DNA from 3 places in the Streptomyces sp. NBC_00442 genome. Region 1 is predicted to be linked to each of the others. Evidence: riboswitches for the same ligand, from Rfam matches in the RefSeq annotation. Region 1 holds a riboswitch; each other region holds the start of a gene.
What was found. A riboswitch is a leader RNA that binds a small molecule or an ion and turns the genes downstream of it on or off. The one in region 1 is predicted to bind cobalamin.
Positions count from the first base shown of each region.

Region 2: it holds a riboswitch for cobalamin, as region 1 does, so the genes downstream of both, OG432_RS25580 (HoxN/HupN/NixA family nickel/cobalt transporter) here and OG432_RS32455 (enoyl-CoA hydratase-related protein) in region 1, are expected to answer to the same signal.
Region 3: it holds a riboswitch for cobalamin, as region 1 does, so the genes downstream of both, OG432_RS21460 (ABC transporter substrate-binding protein) here and OG432_RS32455 (enoyl-CoA hydratase-related protein) in region 1, are expected to answer to the same signal.

Region 1 covers NZ_CP107918.1:7,213,298-7,217,727, forward strand. Annotated here, with positions in the region: gene OG432_RS32440 (hypothetical protein) at 1-67, shown strand, start outside; gene OG432_RS32445 (APC family permease) at 385-1,674, shown strand; gene OG432_RS32450 (hypothetical protein) at 1,853-2,656, shown strand; cobalamin riboswitch at 2,760-2,886, shown strand; gene OG432_RS32455 (enoyl-CoA hydratase-related protein) at 2,860-3,294, shown strand; gene OG432_RS32460 ((2Fe-2S)-binding protein) at 3,281-4,042, opposite strand; gene OG432_RS32465 (CbtA family protein) at 4,039-4,430, opposite strand, start outside.
Region 2 covers NZ_CP107918.1:5,706,713-5,711,142, forward strand. Annotated here, with positions in the region: gene OG432_RS25565 (arsenate reductase family protein) at 1-208, opposite strand, end outside; gene OG432_RS25570 (hypothetical protein) at 327-608, shown strand; partial or broken gene OG432_RS25575 (ArsR/SmtB family transcription factor) at 731-1,069, opposite strand; cobalamin riboswitch at 1,160-1,362, shown strand; gene OG432_RS25580 (HoxN/HupN/NixA family nickel/cobalt transporter) at 1,392-2,498, shown strand; gene OG432_RS25585 (LysR family transcriptional regulator) at 2,536-3,462, opposite strand; gene OG432_RS25590 (YybH family protein) at 3,683-4,072, shown strand; gene OG432_RS25595 (outer membrane protein assembly factor BamB family protein) at 4,230-4,430, shown strand, end outside.
Region 3 covers NZ_CP107918.1:4,810,533-4,814,962, reverse strand. Annotated here, with positions in the region: gene OG432_RS21465 (FecCD family ABC transporter permease) at 1-896, opposite strand, end outside; gene OG432_RS21460 (ABC transporter substrate-binding protein) at 893-1,873, opposite strand; adenosylcobalamin (AdoCbl) riboswitch at 1,881-2,033, opposite strand; gene OG432_RS21455 (M67 family metallopeptidase) at 2,079-2,501, opposite strand; gene OG432_RS21450 (amino acid permease) at 2,614-4,077, opposite strand; gene OG432_RS21445 (DUF2017 domain-containing protein) at 4,397-4,430, opposite strand, start outside.

The DNA.
Region 1 (4,430 bases):
CCGCCAGGGCTACGGTCACCGCCGTTCGCGGCAGGGGTCGCCACGGGGCCCGCGCCGGTCGCACTGAGAGCGCCGCCCGCACCGGGATCCCGCGCCACCCGCGCAGAGACGGGCCCCCTCGCCATGGGCTCGCCCGCGCCCCTCGGATATCCCGCACGTGTCCTTGGGCATCCGCACGTGCCCTCGGGGCGAGGAAAGGCGTGCCGTGAGGGAAGAGCGTGCCGTGGGGGTACGCGTTACCGATACCCCTAGCCCCGACCCTTAAGAACGGATGCCGACGATGCCCCACGTTCCCTACCGCAAGGCCGCGCGTGCGGCCGTCCAGGGCGGTCTGCCGCACGCGTTACCGCTCACGCACGAGTCACCGCTCAAGGAGGGTCCGGCGTGAGCGGCCTGCAGAAGTCGCTCGGCGGGGTCGTCGGAACGTTCCTCGCGCTCTCCACGATCCTGGGCAGCGGCATGATGATCCTGCCCGGCACCAGCTACCAGGAGCTCGGCCGCTCGGCCTGGATGCCCTGGGCCGTCGCGGCGGTGTCGGTCGTCCCGCTGCTCTACTGCTACGCCTGGCTGGGCCGCCGCCACCCGTCGGCGTCCGGCGTGGCGCACTACTGCGAGGTCGCCTTCGGCCGGTCGACGGGGCGTTCCGCCGGGCTCCTCGCGATGCTCGCGCTGGTGGCCGGCATCCCGGCGACCGCCATCACGGGCGGGCGCTACGTCGCCGAGTTCGCCGGCGTCCCGAGCCTCGCCTGGGTCTTCCCCGTCGCCGTCCTCGCCGCGGCCACCGTCATCGGATGCCTGGGCGCCAACGTGTCGGGACGGGTCCAAGTGGCGCTCGTTCTGGCCCTGTTCGCCTTGGTCACCTGCACCGCGCTGCTGGCACTCGGCGTGCACGGTGTGCGGGCCCCGAGCGTCGCGGTGCCGCCACTGGGCGAACTGGGCAGTGTCCTGACCGCGGTCTACGTCGCCTTCACCGGCTGGGAGACCGTGGCCTTCACCTTCGAGGAACACAAGCGCCCGGACGCCATCCCGCGCATCTTCGCGGCCTCGTACGTGATCGTGGTCGCCCTGTACGGGCTGGTGCTGCTCGGCCTGTTCAGCGCGGTCGACTCCGCGGACCCGGCGCTGGACCGGGCCCCGCTGCTGCGCCTCGCGGAACGCTCGCTCGGCGACTTCGGCAGGCCGGTCACGCTGGCCCTGGTCGTCGCCGCCATCGCCGCGAACGTCTGCGCCTCCGTCCTGGCCCTGTCCCGGCTGGTGTTCGGCATGGCGCGCAGCGGCTATCTGCCCCGCGCCCTGAACCGCGTACGGGAACGGGACGCGAACCCCGTCACGGCCGTGCTGGCGGTCGGCGCGGTCCTCGCCGCCATCGCGCTCCTGGGCGCGACCGGGGTCATGTCGTTCCAACTGCTCTTCGTGCTGTCCGGCGGGATCTATTTCGTGCTGTACGGGCTGGGCGCGGCCTCGTACACCAAGCTGGCCGGGCACGGGCCGCCCAGGGCCGTGGCTGCCCTGTGCGCCGTCACGGTGGTGGCGGTGACCGTGCTCGCGGGGCCGCCCATGTGGATGTGCTGGGCGCTGTTCGCGGTCGTCCTGCTGGTGACGGCGCTCCTGTCCCGCCGGCCGTCGCACCGGGATCCGAGCGCGGGCGCGCCGGCGCGGGAACCCGCGAGGTGAGCACTCCGGTGCCTCTTCGGCCCCGGGAAATTCCTCAACTCCCATACTGGGAAAGGGAATTGTCCGGTCCGGGTTACCGGTCGGCCGTGGCGCTGTACGGTGACGTCGGATGTGCCGAACATGTCGTCAGTTCACCTGCTCCGCCCCGGTTTCCGCTGTTCCGGCCGAAAGGAACCCCGTGAGCACCCACACCGAACCCGTCGAGCCCGCGGAAGAATTCAGCCTCAAGCACTTCTCGGAGAAGGACGGCACGCTCCTCTACAAGAATGTCGCCGTCTTCGGCACGGTCCAGGGCAGCCGTCAGCAGTTTCTCGTCGGCACGGGCGGCCGGCTCTACGTCGCGAGCGCGGACCATCAGTTGAAGTGCTGGGTGCAGAAGCCCGGTGGCGGCGACGCCACGGCCCAGCAGGTCGTCGGTGTGGTGGCCGACGAGCAGGCGGGGGGCTACACGGCGCTGCGCGCGGAGGGCGTGAGCGGCTGGGAGCACTCGTACGGCGGTGACCTGACCAAGCCGCTGGGGCTGATCCAGGCGATCTCGAAGAGCAACGCCTTCGCCGCGATCACATGGGGCGCCCCGTACTGCACGGCGGGATGGGTGGCCTCCCTGATGCCGACCCTCAGCTCGCTGGGCACGGTCAAGGTTCCCGGCGGATCCGTGGTGATCGGACAGAACGTCCACTCGTCGACCGTGGTGGGCAGCTCCTGGCTGAAAGGCGTCGTCGCCACCGACTGCCGGCAGGAGGACTTCCCGGCGGAGTGGATGTCCGGGGTCGTCGCGACCCTGTGCCCCCGGGCCACGGGCCACGGCGACCTCGCGAACATCAAGGTGTTCTGCGACCTCCTGAAGGCGGCCGGGTTCAGGCCCGCGCAGAAGGCCGACCTCGCGGCCCGGATCCGGTACGTCCTCACCAACTACCCGCAGCACGAGAAGACGTTGCGCGCGCTGCCCAACATCCAGCAGTACTACGCCGGCCTCTTCTGATCCGGCGATCCGGTGACGGTGTACGCCCTCCTGACGCCAGGAGGGCGTACACCGGGGTCCCCTGCGGGACCCGCCCGGAGGGGTGGACCTACTAGGACGCGGGGAAGCCGGTGTGAATCCGGCGCGGTCCCGCCACTGTGACCGGGGAGTGTGTCGCCGAGCGGTACGCCACTGACGTGCCCAGCACGTCGGGAAGGCGGGCGATGTGCGCTGATCCGCGAGTCAGGACAACGGCCGTGGGGTGTTCCGTGTTGTCCACGAGGGTGGAGCTCGCGGCCGGTATCCCCCACTCCCAGCGGCTGACCCGGGCGTCGGGCAAGGCCAAGGCGATGGAGCTGTGCCTCACCGGCAGGACCATGGGCGCGGCCGAGGCGGAGCGCGCCGGGCTCGTCTCGCGCGTCGTGCCGGCCGCGGACCTGCTCCAGGACGCGCTCGCGGTGGCCGGGACGGTGGCCGGGATGTCCGCCCCCGTCGTCATGATGGCGAAGGAATCCGTCAACCGGGCCTTCGAGACCACCCCGGCCGAAGGAGTCCGCTTCGAACGCCGCCTGTTCCACGCGGTGTTCGCCACCGTGGACCAGAAGGAGGGCATGACGGCGTTCACGCGGAAGCGGCCACCGGAGCTCAGTCACCACTAGCGCGGATCCAGCCACCGCCCCGTGGCCCTCGGGCGGGGCGGTGGAGGACGCAGTCGCCGCACAGCGCGCCCTTGCGATCCGGGGCGGCGCGGTAGATCAGGCAGCAACTCCCGCGCTGGAAGCCGCCGTTGGCGGTGCTCCTGGCGGAGCCGCACAGTGCGGGGCCGGCCAGGGCGAGGCCGACGGCGGCGCGGCTCCGTGCCGCCAGGTCTGGCCTCGCAGCGGCGATCATGGTGGCGGCGCCGTTGAGCGCGGAGGCGAGATTGCCGCGGAGGATGGGGGAGGAGAGCGAGAACGGCCGCATCGCGTCCGAGAGTTCGGCCAGCGGTCCGTCCAGGAGCGCCCCGAGGCCTTCCGCCGCCGGGGAGGCGGCCCGCACGGCCGTCGCGGGAAGCGACAGGGGCACGGGACCGCCGAGGACCGGCTGCCAGTGCACGTCCGCGAGGTCGAACGCGAGAACACGGTCGTGCAGAACGAGGGCGGCCAGCGCGGGCGACAGCAGGCGCGCCGCCAGACCCAGGTGGGTGACCGACGCGGCCACCCGCACTTCGACGGCGTCGGGCGACTGGTGGCCCGCCGAGGCGAGCCATTGCCGTACGGCCGTCACGCGCGCCTCGATCAGCGGGCGGGACATCGCCACCCAGGGCTCGACCGGAGGGACGCCCGTGGCGTGGGTGCTCAGGGAGAAGAACGGTCCGAGCGCGGTGACCTCGGCGATCACCGCGCTCGTCGGAGGGACGGTCGTCATGCAGGGACGGGGGCCGGGCCCTGCGCGGGGACGTCGGAGGATTCCCGGCGGGTGCTGAGGAGCCGCTCGGCCAGGGGCCCGAAGAACAGGCCGATCGCGGCCCAGAGCAGGAGCTGGGCGGCGACGGAGAAGAAGCGGAAGGAGAACAGGACGTCGGCGGGGAAGCCGGGGTAGACGATCGCGCCCTTGGAGTCCTTGAGGGGCAGCGGCGTCTCGGTGGCCTGGTTGCCGAAGTTCTCCCTGTTGTAGGCCAGGTGACCCAGCGAGGGCAGCACCAGCATCACGATCCCGATCGCGACGACGAACGCGGCGCCGCCGATCAGCGTGGCGTTCCAGTTGCCGTAGCGGACCTGGAGCCGCTTTCCGAGCCAGACCGCCGCCACCAGGA
Region 2 (4,430 bases), 1.5 Mb from region 1:
CCTTCAGGCCGAGTTCCTTGGCGGCGGCCTCCTGGGTGCGCGTGATGTCCCAGGGTTCGAGACCGAGCCGGCCGAGGACGGCCCGGATCTCCTCGGGGGAGGGCACGTCTTCGAGGTAGCGGCGCACCGTGTAGTCGGCGCCCTCCGCGTCCAGCAGACTCACCGCGCTGCGGCACTTCGAACAGGCCGGGTTGATCCAGATCTCCATGCCCGCCAGGCTACCCGCGACGCCGCATCAAAGCCCGGCTGGCCAGGGGCGATTGTCAGTGGTCCCCAGTAAAATCGAGGCAGTAAGTGAGGGTTCCCGACCGCCCAGGAGGATGCCCATGACCGCTGCCGTACTGACCTCGCACGCCCCGAAACAGCTGTCCCTCCAGCCCCTCCGCAAGGTGCCGCTGCCCGCCGGGCGTCCGCGTGTGTGGTACGAGTCCCACAACCGGCGTCTGAAGGCCATGCGCCTGGCCATCGCCCTGCTCGACACCGGGGTGTACCGGCCCGAGCAGGCACCCGACCGCACCATACGTACCGTGGCCGCGCTCATCGGCGTACACCAGCCGTCGGAGGCGACCTGCCGGATGGTGCGCGCGCTGATCTACGACGGCCGCTGATCCGTGAAATCGCCCGGCCCCGCTCATGCCGTCGAGGCGTGGCCGGGGTCGGGCCCCGACGTCGTCACCGCGGGCCGGTCCGCGGGCCGGCCCGCATGCCGGTCCGCGTACTGGCCCGCGTACTGGTCGAGGAGGCGTGCGGTCGCCTCGTCCACCAGCCGGTAGCGCACCACCCGTCCCTCCTTCTCCCCAGCGACCGTCCCGGCGGCCCGCAGCAGCCGCAGGGCCTGCGAGACGGCCGGGTCGCGCATGCCCGTCGCCACCGCCAGGTCGGAGACGGCGAGCGGCCCGGTCCGGTGCAGGGCTATCAGCAGCGCGAGCCGATTGGGGTCGGCGAGCAGGGAGAACCGCTCGGCCCAGTCGCGTACGCGCTCGGGGTCGCCGATCGCGGCGATGGCGTCGCAGACCCGGTGGCCGTCGATGATGCGGTGGCCGGCGCGCTCGGCGGGGACGAGATGCATGCCCGCATCTTCGCAGGAGTGGGCCGGAGCGCTCCGTGTGATCTTCGATACCTGCACAGCTGTGCAGCTGTGCGGGCAACTGCGCAGCGTCTAGGGTGACCTGGCCGTGGTGTTCGGGAAGCCGGTGCGAAACCGGAGCGGCCCTCGCCACTGTGATCGGGCTCCCCGTCAAGCCTTTCCGGGGAGCGGCCGTTCCCCTGCGACGCCACTGGCCAGGATCCACCTGGCTGGGAAGGCCGGGGCGGCCGCATCCGCCCGTCAGCCAGGAGACCGGCCGCGGCATCTCACGAAGTGATCCACGAGGTGCTGGAGCGTGACCCTTATGACCCTGTCCACCCGCACGCCTTCCGAGGCGGGCTCCGCCACGCCGACGTTCCGCTGGCGCCGCGAGGACACCGTCCGTACCGGTGCCCTGCTCGCGGTCATAGCCGCCCTGCATGTCGTCGCCTTCGGCATCCTGTTCCTGCTGGTGGCCCCCGCCCACTACGCCGTCGGCACCAAGACGTACGGCATCGGCCTCGGCGTCACCGCCTACACGCTCGGCATGCGGCACGCCTTCGACGCCGACCACATCGCCGCCATCGACAACACCACCCGCAAGCTGATGGCCGACGGCAAGCGCCCGGTCTCCGTGGGCTTCTGGTTCGCGCTCGGCCACTCCAGCGTCGTCGTCGTCATGGCGGGCCTGGTGGCGGGCGGCGCCCACCTCGCGGGCACCCTCATGAACGAGGACTCCAGCACCCACCAGGTCCTCGGTGTCGTCGGCACCACCGCCTCCGGCGGGTTCCTCTACCTCATCGCCGCGCTCAACCTCGTTGCCCTGTTCGGCATTTTGAAGGTGTTCCGCGCGATGCGGGCGGGCGCGTACGACGAGAAGGAACTCGAAGCCCACCTGGACTCGCGGGGGTTCATGAACCGCATCCTGGGCCGCTTCACCAAGTCCATATCCCGGCCGGGCCAGATGTTCCCGCTGGGCTTCCTCTTCGGCCTCGGCTTCGACACCGCCACCGAGGTCACCCTGATGGTGATGGCCGGCACGGGCGCCGCGGCCGGGCTGCCCTGGTACGCCATCCTGTGCCTGCCGCTGCTGTTCGCCGCCGGCATGAGCCTGTTCGACACCCTCGACGGCACGTTCATGAACTTCGCCTACCAGTGGGCGTTCTCCAACCCCGTGCGCAAGGTCTACTACAACCTCACCATCACGGGCCTCTCGATCGCGGTGGCCTTCTTCATCGGCACCATCGAACTGGTCGGGGTCATGCACGAGAAGTTCGACCTCACCGACCCGGTCAGCGGCTGGATCGCCGACCTCGACCTGGACAACGTCGGCTTCGTCATCGTCGGCCTGTTCGTCGTGGTGTGGGCGGCGGCCCTGGCGTACTGGCGGCTGGGCAAGGTGGAGCAGAAGTGGGCGGCTTCGGGGGTGTGAGGCGTCCGTGGGCAGGGCGGGGGTGCCGGGCCCGCTCTCAGCGGCCCTCTCCCGCCGGGCCCGCCCCAACTCCCGCCGCCGGCCCGGCCATGCCGAACGCCCGCCGTCCGTACGCGAGCAACTCCCGTACCGCAGGGCCCTCGTTGGGCTTCCACACGAGGGAGAGGAAGGCAGGCGCGTCGACGTCGTCGATGGCACGGGCGGTGAGCAGGTCGCGGTAGTGCGCGGCCATCGAGTCGCTGAGCACGGCGACACCGAGGCCGCGTGCCGCGAGGCCGGCGATGGCGTCGGCGGCGCTCGCCTGAAGCGCGATCACGGGCTGGACGCCGCGCGCCGCGCAGGCCCGGTCGAAGACCGTACGCAGCCCCGTACCCGGCGGCATGCACACGATCGGGTACGCGCTCAGATCGCTCAGGGCGACCCGGCGCCGCTTCGCCAGCGGATGGCCGGCCGGGACCGCCGCGACCAGCCCCTCCTCGATGATCGTCAGCGAGTCGAGGCCGTCGTGGGCGGCGGTCGACGTCCCGATGAGGGCGAGATCGAGGGTCCCGGCGCGAACCCCGTCGACCAACCGGCCGGAGTTGTCCTCGAGGAGTGAGATCTCCACGCCGGGGTGGGCCCGGTGGAAGGCGGCGAGAGCGTCGAACAGCGGCGTGATGGTGCAGCCGATGACCATCCCGATGCTCAGCCGGCCCCGGATCAGGCCGGTGACCTCGTCCACCGACTGACCGACCGCCGCGGCGGCCAGGAGTGCGGCGCGGGCGTGGTCGAGCGCGGCCCGCCCCGCGGCGGTGAGGGTGGCAGCGCGGGCCGACCGGTCGAACAGCTCGGCACCGAGCTCCCGTTCCAGCTGGCGGATCTGCGCGCTGACGCCGGACTGGCTGATGTGCACCCGCTCGGCGGCCCGCGTGAAGTTCCGCTCCTCGGCGACCGCGACGAAGTATTCGAGCTGTCTCAGATCCATGACTGTGGATTCTACTTCCGATCAGTTCCATCTGTTGGACTTCTGATCGGGACGGGATCAGGCTGGGCAGTGCCGGAACACGAACGAGGGCGAACATGACCGCGGACGTGACCGCCACCGCCACCGTGGACGTGACCGGGAACGTGACCGCTCCGCAACCACAACCGCACGCCCGCAACCCCGACCGCACGCCCGCAACCCCGACCGCCAGGAGGAACCCATGCCGGAGTACACGCCGGAGCACACGCCGGAGTACGAGAAGGCCCTGCGGCCCGAGGACATCACCCGCCTGTTCGTCGAGCGCTCCAACGCCGGTGACGCCGCCGGGGTCGCCGCCCTCTACGAGGAGGACGCGGTCCTCGCCTACCCGCCGGGCAGCCGGACGGAGGGCCGCGAGGCGATCCGTGAGCTGTGGGCGAAGGTCCTCGCCAACCGTCCCCACTTCGAGCAGGAGCAGCCGCTGCCGACGCTGGTCAGCGGCGACATCGCCCTGACGTCGACGCCGCCGAAGGACGGTACGGGCGCCCGCGCCCAGGTGGTCCGCCGCCAGCCCGACGGCAGCTGGCTCCGCGTCCTGGACCAGCCGGAGTTCGTCCCGCCGGAGGGGTGAGCGGGGGCCCGCCGGCCCCACCCGCCAGGCCGGCGTCCGGGCCGTGCATCCGAGCTGCGGCAGGCGCGCCGGGCGGGGTGCGGTGGGGCCGGGTTAAGATCAACTGCCGTATCTCCGGGGGGAGGCACGGCAGTTGACGCCTGGGGGGGGCGATGTGATGAAGGACAACAGGCCTGCGCGCAGAACAGCGGGAGCGGTGTGGCGGGGGGCTCTGCTCGTCGTCGCGTCCGGGATGGTCATCGGGTTCGCGGTGGCCTTCCACTGGTTGGGCTGGACGTCGATGCCCGGCAACTCGTGCGGCGGCCGGTACGGCGCCTGCCCCGACGGGACCACCCCCACCATCCTGCTCGCGTTCCTG
Region 3 (4,430 bases), 2.4 Mb from region 1:
GCGACGACGAGGAAGGCGGCGCCGCCGAGTGCCGCGACGGGCAGGAGGGTGCGGTGGGCGGCGCCGGCCACCATGCGGGCGGCGTGCGGAACCATCAGGCCGACGAAGCCGATCGCCCCGGTGTACGCGACGAGGGCGCCGGTGAGCAGCGAGGTGAGCACGAAGGCGGAGGCGCGGAAGCGGCCCGCGTCGAGGCCGAGGACGGTGGCGCCCTCCTCGCCGACGAGCAGCAGGTCCAGGGGGCGGGCCAGGGCGATCAGGACGAGGGTGCCGATCGTGAGGGCGGCGGCGGGCAGGGCGAGCATGTCCCAGCGGGCGCCGCCGAGTCCGCCGAGCGTCCAGTGCAGGACTTCCTGTACGTGTTCGGCGCGGGCGGAGGTGACGAGGATCAGGCTGGTGAGCGCGGACAGGACGTAGGAGACGGCGACCCCGGCGAGGACGAGACGGCCGCCCGTCATGGATCCGGCGCGTCCGGCCAGGGCGTACACGAGGAGGAGCGCGGCCAGCGCCCCCGCGAACGCGGCGGCCGGGAGGGCGATGGTGGTGGCCGCCCCGGCCCCCGCGCCGAGCACGATCACGGCGACGGCCCCGGCGGAGGCGCCGCTGGAGACGCCGAGCAGGAAGGGGTCGGCGAGCGGATTGCGCACCAGGGCCTGGAGGACGGTCCCGATGACGGCGAGCCCGGCTCCGGTGACGGCGCCGAGCACCACGCGGGGCGCCCTGACCTCCAGGACGATCGTGCGGTACGGGCCGGGTTCGGCGGCGCCGGTGACGATGGCCAGTACGTCGCCGGCCGGTATCCGCACCGAGCCGAGCGCGAGCCCGGCGGTCGCCGCGGCCAGCAGCACGAGGGCAAGGCCCGCGAGGAGGAGGGAGTAGCGCGTGCGCGGGGTCACTCCCCCGTCCCCGCCCGCAGCTGCGTCGCCAGCTTGGTCACCGCGTCCGGTGCCCGGACGCCCGTGACCATGTCGGACAGGGGCAGGACGGCGAAGCTGTTGTTCTTGACGGCGGGGACGGACGCGAGGGCCGGGTCGTCGCGCAGGCGCTTCTTCTTGGCTTCCGCGCTCGTGCCCCCGTAGTCGAGGATCAGGATGGTCTCGGGGGCGCGGGCCACCACGTTCTCCCAGCTCGCGTCGCCGAAGGACGTCGTGCTCAGGTCGTCCGCGAAGACGTTGCGGCCGCCCGCCCGCGTCACGATGTCGTTGCCGATGCCCTTGCCGCCGACCGTGAACGCCGTCTTGTCGCCGCTGTCGTAGACGAACACCGGGACGGGCTCCGCGCCCTCGCGGGCCGTGCGGGTGCGTGCGTTGGTGGCCTGGGCCGACGTCACCCACGACTCGGCCCGGTCGGCCACCCCGAAGGTCCGGCCGACCTCGCGGACCTCCCGGTACACGTCGTCCATCGTGGTCGCCGCGCCGTGCGGGCAGTTCTCCACGTTGAGGCGGGAGGTGATGCCGCTCTTGGCGAGGGCCTCGCGTCCGCGGCCCTCGCTCGCCGCGAACGCGGAGGCGTAGCCGCCGTAGACGAAGTCCGGGTTCACCGAGAGGAGCTTCTCGTACGAGGGGTACTCGGCGGCCAGGACGGGGACCGAGCGGTAGTCCGCCGCGTACCTCGGCAGGACCTCGTCGTCCATGTAGGCGGTCGCGGCGAGGGACTTGGCGAGGCCCAGCTCCAGCATCACTTCCGTGGCGTGCTGGTTCATCGTCACCGCCCGCTTCGGGGGCGCGGTGTACGTCGTCGTGACGCCGCAGTTGGTGACCGTGTACGGGAAGCCGGGGGCGGAGCCGCCCGCGGCCTCGGGCTGCGCGCGCGTCGTGCACGCGGCGAGCGGGAACAGCAGGGCGGCGGCGAGTGCCGCGCGGCGCCAGAGCATGGCCGGGCTCCTCCAAGGGGATTCCGCGTCCCCTGTCGACGGGAGAAGGCGGCAGGCCAGTTCCTGGCTTCCCGCACCGAGGAGCTCGGTGCGGGTCACAGTGGCGGGACCGTGCCGGATTCACACCGGCTTCCTGGGCCCTGCCGCCCAATGATCGAAAGTGCGTACGGCCAGTATGCCCGGGATTCGTCCGTACGCGTATTCGTCAGTACGCCTCTACGACCCTTACATCTTCCTCCGTGATCACGCCGTCCACGATGCGGTACGAGCGGAACTGGAACTCCCCGGCCCCGTCCGTGTCCGCCGTCGACACCAGGACGTAGTGCGCGCCGGGCTCGTTGGCGTACGTCACGTCGGTGCGCGAGGGGTAGGCCTCGGTCGCGGTGTGGGAGTGGTAGACGATCACCGGCTCCTCGTCGCGGTCGTCGAGGTCGCGGTAGAGCTTGAGGAGGTCCTGCGAGTCGAACTCGTAGAACGTGGGCGAGCGGGCCGCGTTGAGCATCGGGATGAAGCGCTCGGGGCGGCCGGTGCCGGCCGGGCCCGCGACCACACCGCACGCCTCGTCGGGGTGGTCGGCGCGGGCGTGCGCGACGAGCTGGTCGTACAGGGCCTGGGTGATGGTCAGCATGTCGGCAAGAATAAGCATGCGGGCCGTTCCGTATCGAGGTGCGATACGGAACGGCCCGCATGGTGAGAAGACGCAGGTCAGAGGAGCTGAAGAACAGGGGCGGCGAAGAGCCTCAGCTGCGCTTGGCGAACGCCTTGTTCTCGGGGTTCTTGGCCTTCAGGACCAGGTAGGAGACGCCAAGGATCAGGGCCCACAACGGCGCGCAGAACAGCGAGACGCGGGAGTCCTTGTCGATGCCCATCATCACGATGACCATGCCGATGAAGAGCAGCGCGAACCAGCTGGTGTACGGGGCGCCGGGGGCGCGGAAGCCGGACTTCGGCAGTTCGCCGCGGTCGGACTTGGCGCGGTAGCGGATCTGGCAGACCAGGATCATGATCCAGGCCCACATGCCGGAGATGGTGGCGAAGGAGACCACGTAGTCGAAGGCCTTGCCGGGCGCCACATAGTTGATCCACACGCCGACCAGCATGAGCGCCGCGGAGACCGAGGTGCCGACGAGCGGGGTGCCGCTCCTGGTGAGCTTGGTGAAGACCTTCGGGCCCTGGCCGTTGAGCGCGAGGTCGCGCAGCATGCGGCCGGTGGAGTACATGCCCGAGTTGCAGGAGGACAGGGCCGCGGTCAGGACGACGAAGTTGACGATCGCCGCGCCGATGCCGAGGCCCATCTTCTGGAAGGCGGCGACGAAGGGGCTCACGCCCGGCTGGAACTCGTGCCACGGGACGACCGAGAGGATCATGATCAGGGCGCCGATGTAGAAGACGGCGATGCGCCACGGCACGGTGTTGATGGCCTTGGGCAGGGTCTTCTCGGGGTCCTTGGACTCGCCCGCGGTCACGCCGACCAGTTCGACGGCGAGGAAGGCGAACATCACGATCTGGAGCGTCATCAGCGTGCCGCCGATGCCCTTGGGGAAGAACCCGTGGTCGTTCCAGAGGTTGGCGACGGTGGCGGTGTCCGCGGCGTCCGAGAAGCCGACGGTCAGGATGCCGGCGCAGATCAGGATCATGCCGACGATGGCGGTGACCTTGACCATGGAGAACCAGAACTCCAGCTCACCGAAGAGCTTCACGGAGATGAGGTTCACGGCGTACAGGATGAGCGTGAAGATCAGCGCGTAGGCCCATTGCGGGAAGCTCTTGTGGGTCCAGAAGGACATGTACTGGGCGGCCGCGGTGACTTCGGTGATGCCGGTGACGACCCAGAAGAGCCAGTACGTCCAGCCGGTCACGAAGCCCCAGAAGGGGCCGACGAACTCGCGGGCGTACTCCGAGAAGGAGCCCGACACCGGGCGGTACATGAGCAGCTCGCCGAGGGCGCGCATGATGAAGAAGATGACCAGGCCCGCGATGGCGTAGGCCAGGATGAGGCTGGGGCCGGCCTTCGAGATGGCCTTGCCCGCGCCGAGGAAGAGGCCGGTGCCGATGGCACCGCCGATCGCGATCATCTGGATCTGCCGGGCCCCGAGGCCCCGCTGGTATCCCTCGCCCGAGCTGTCGCCCGGAGCCTGGGCGGTCCCCGCGGCCTCAATGCCGGCAGGACGGTCTCCGTGCTGGTCGACCTGCGCTGAGGTCATGGTGGTGCGCCTTTCTCCATGCTGACCCGTCCGCCTCGGTCACGAAGCGTCGGATCAGGTCCTGATCCCCCCGGATGTGGATGGAGTGCCACCGGCGGTCTGCCGGTCGAAGCGCCCCCGGGAACATGGGTGGCGTCCCCGGGTGGTCGTGAAGATTTATCACGGCCTTATGGGTGATCCCCAGCGAGCTTTGTGGCGCAGACCACAGGAAGAAGCGGACAAAGGTCCGTCAATATGACAAAGCAGGTCGATGTGGTAACAGGATCGTTATCTGGATTTGAGCGTCCGCTGAGCGAACGCCCCTCAACCGGTCGATCGCTCAGGGCATGAGCGTTTCGATGAGTGTTTCCTGC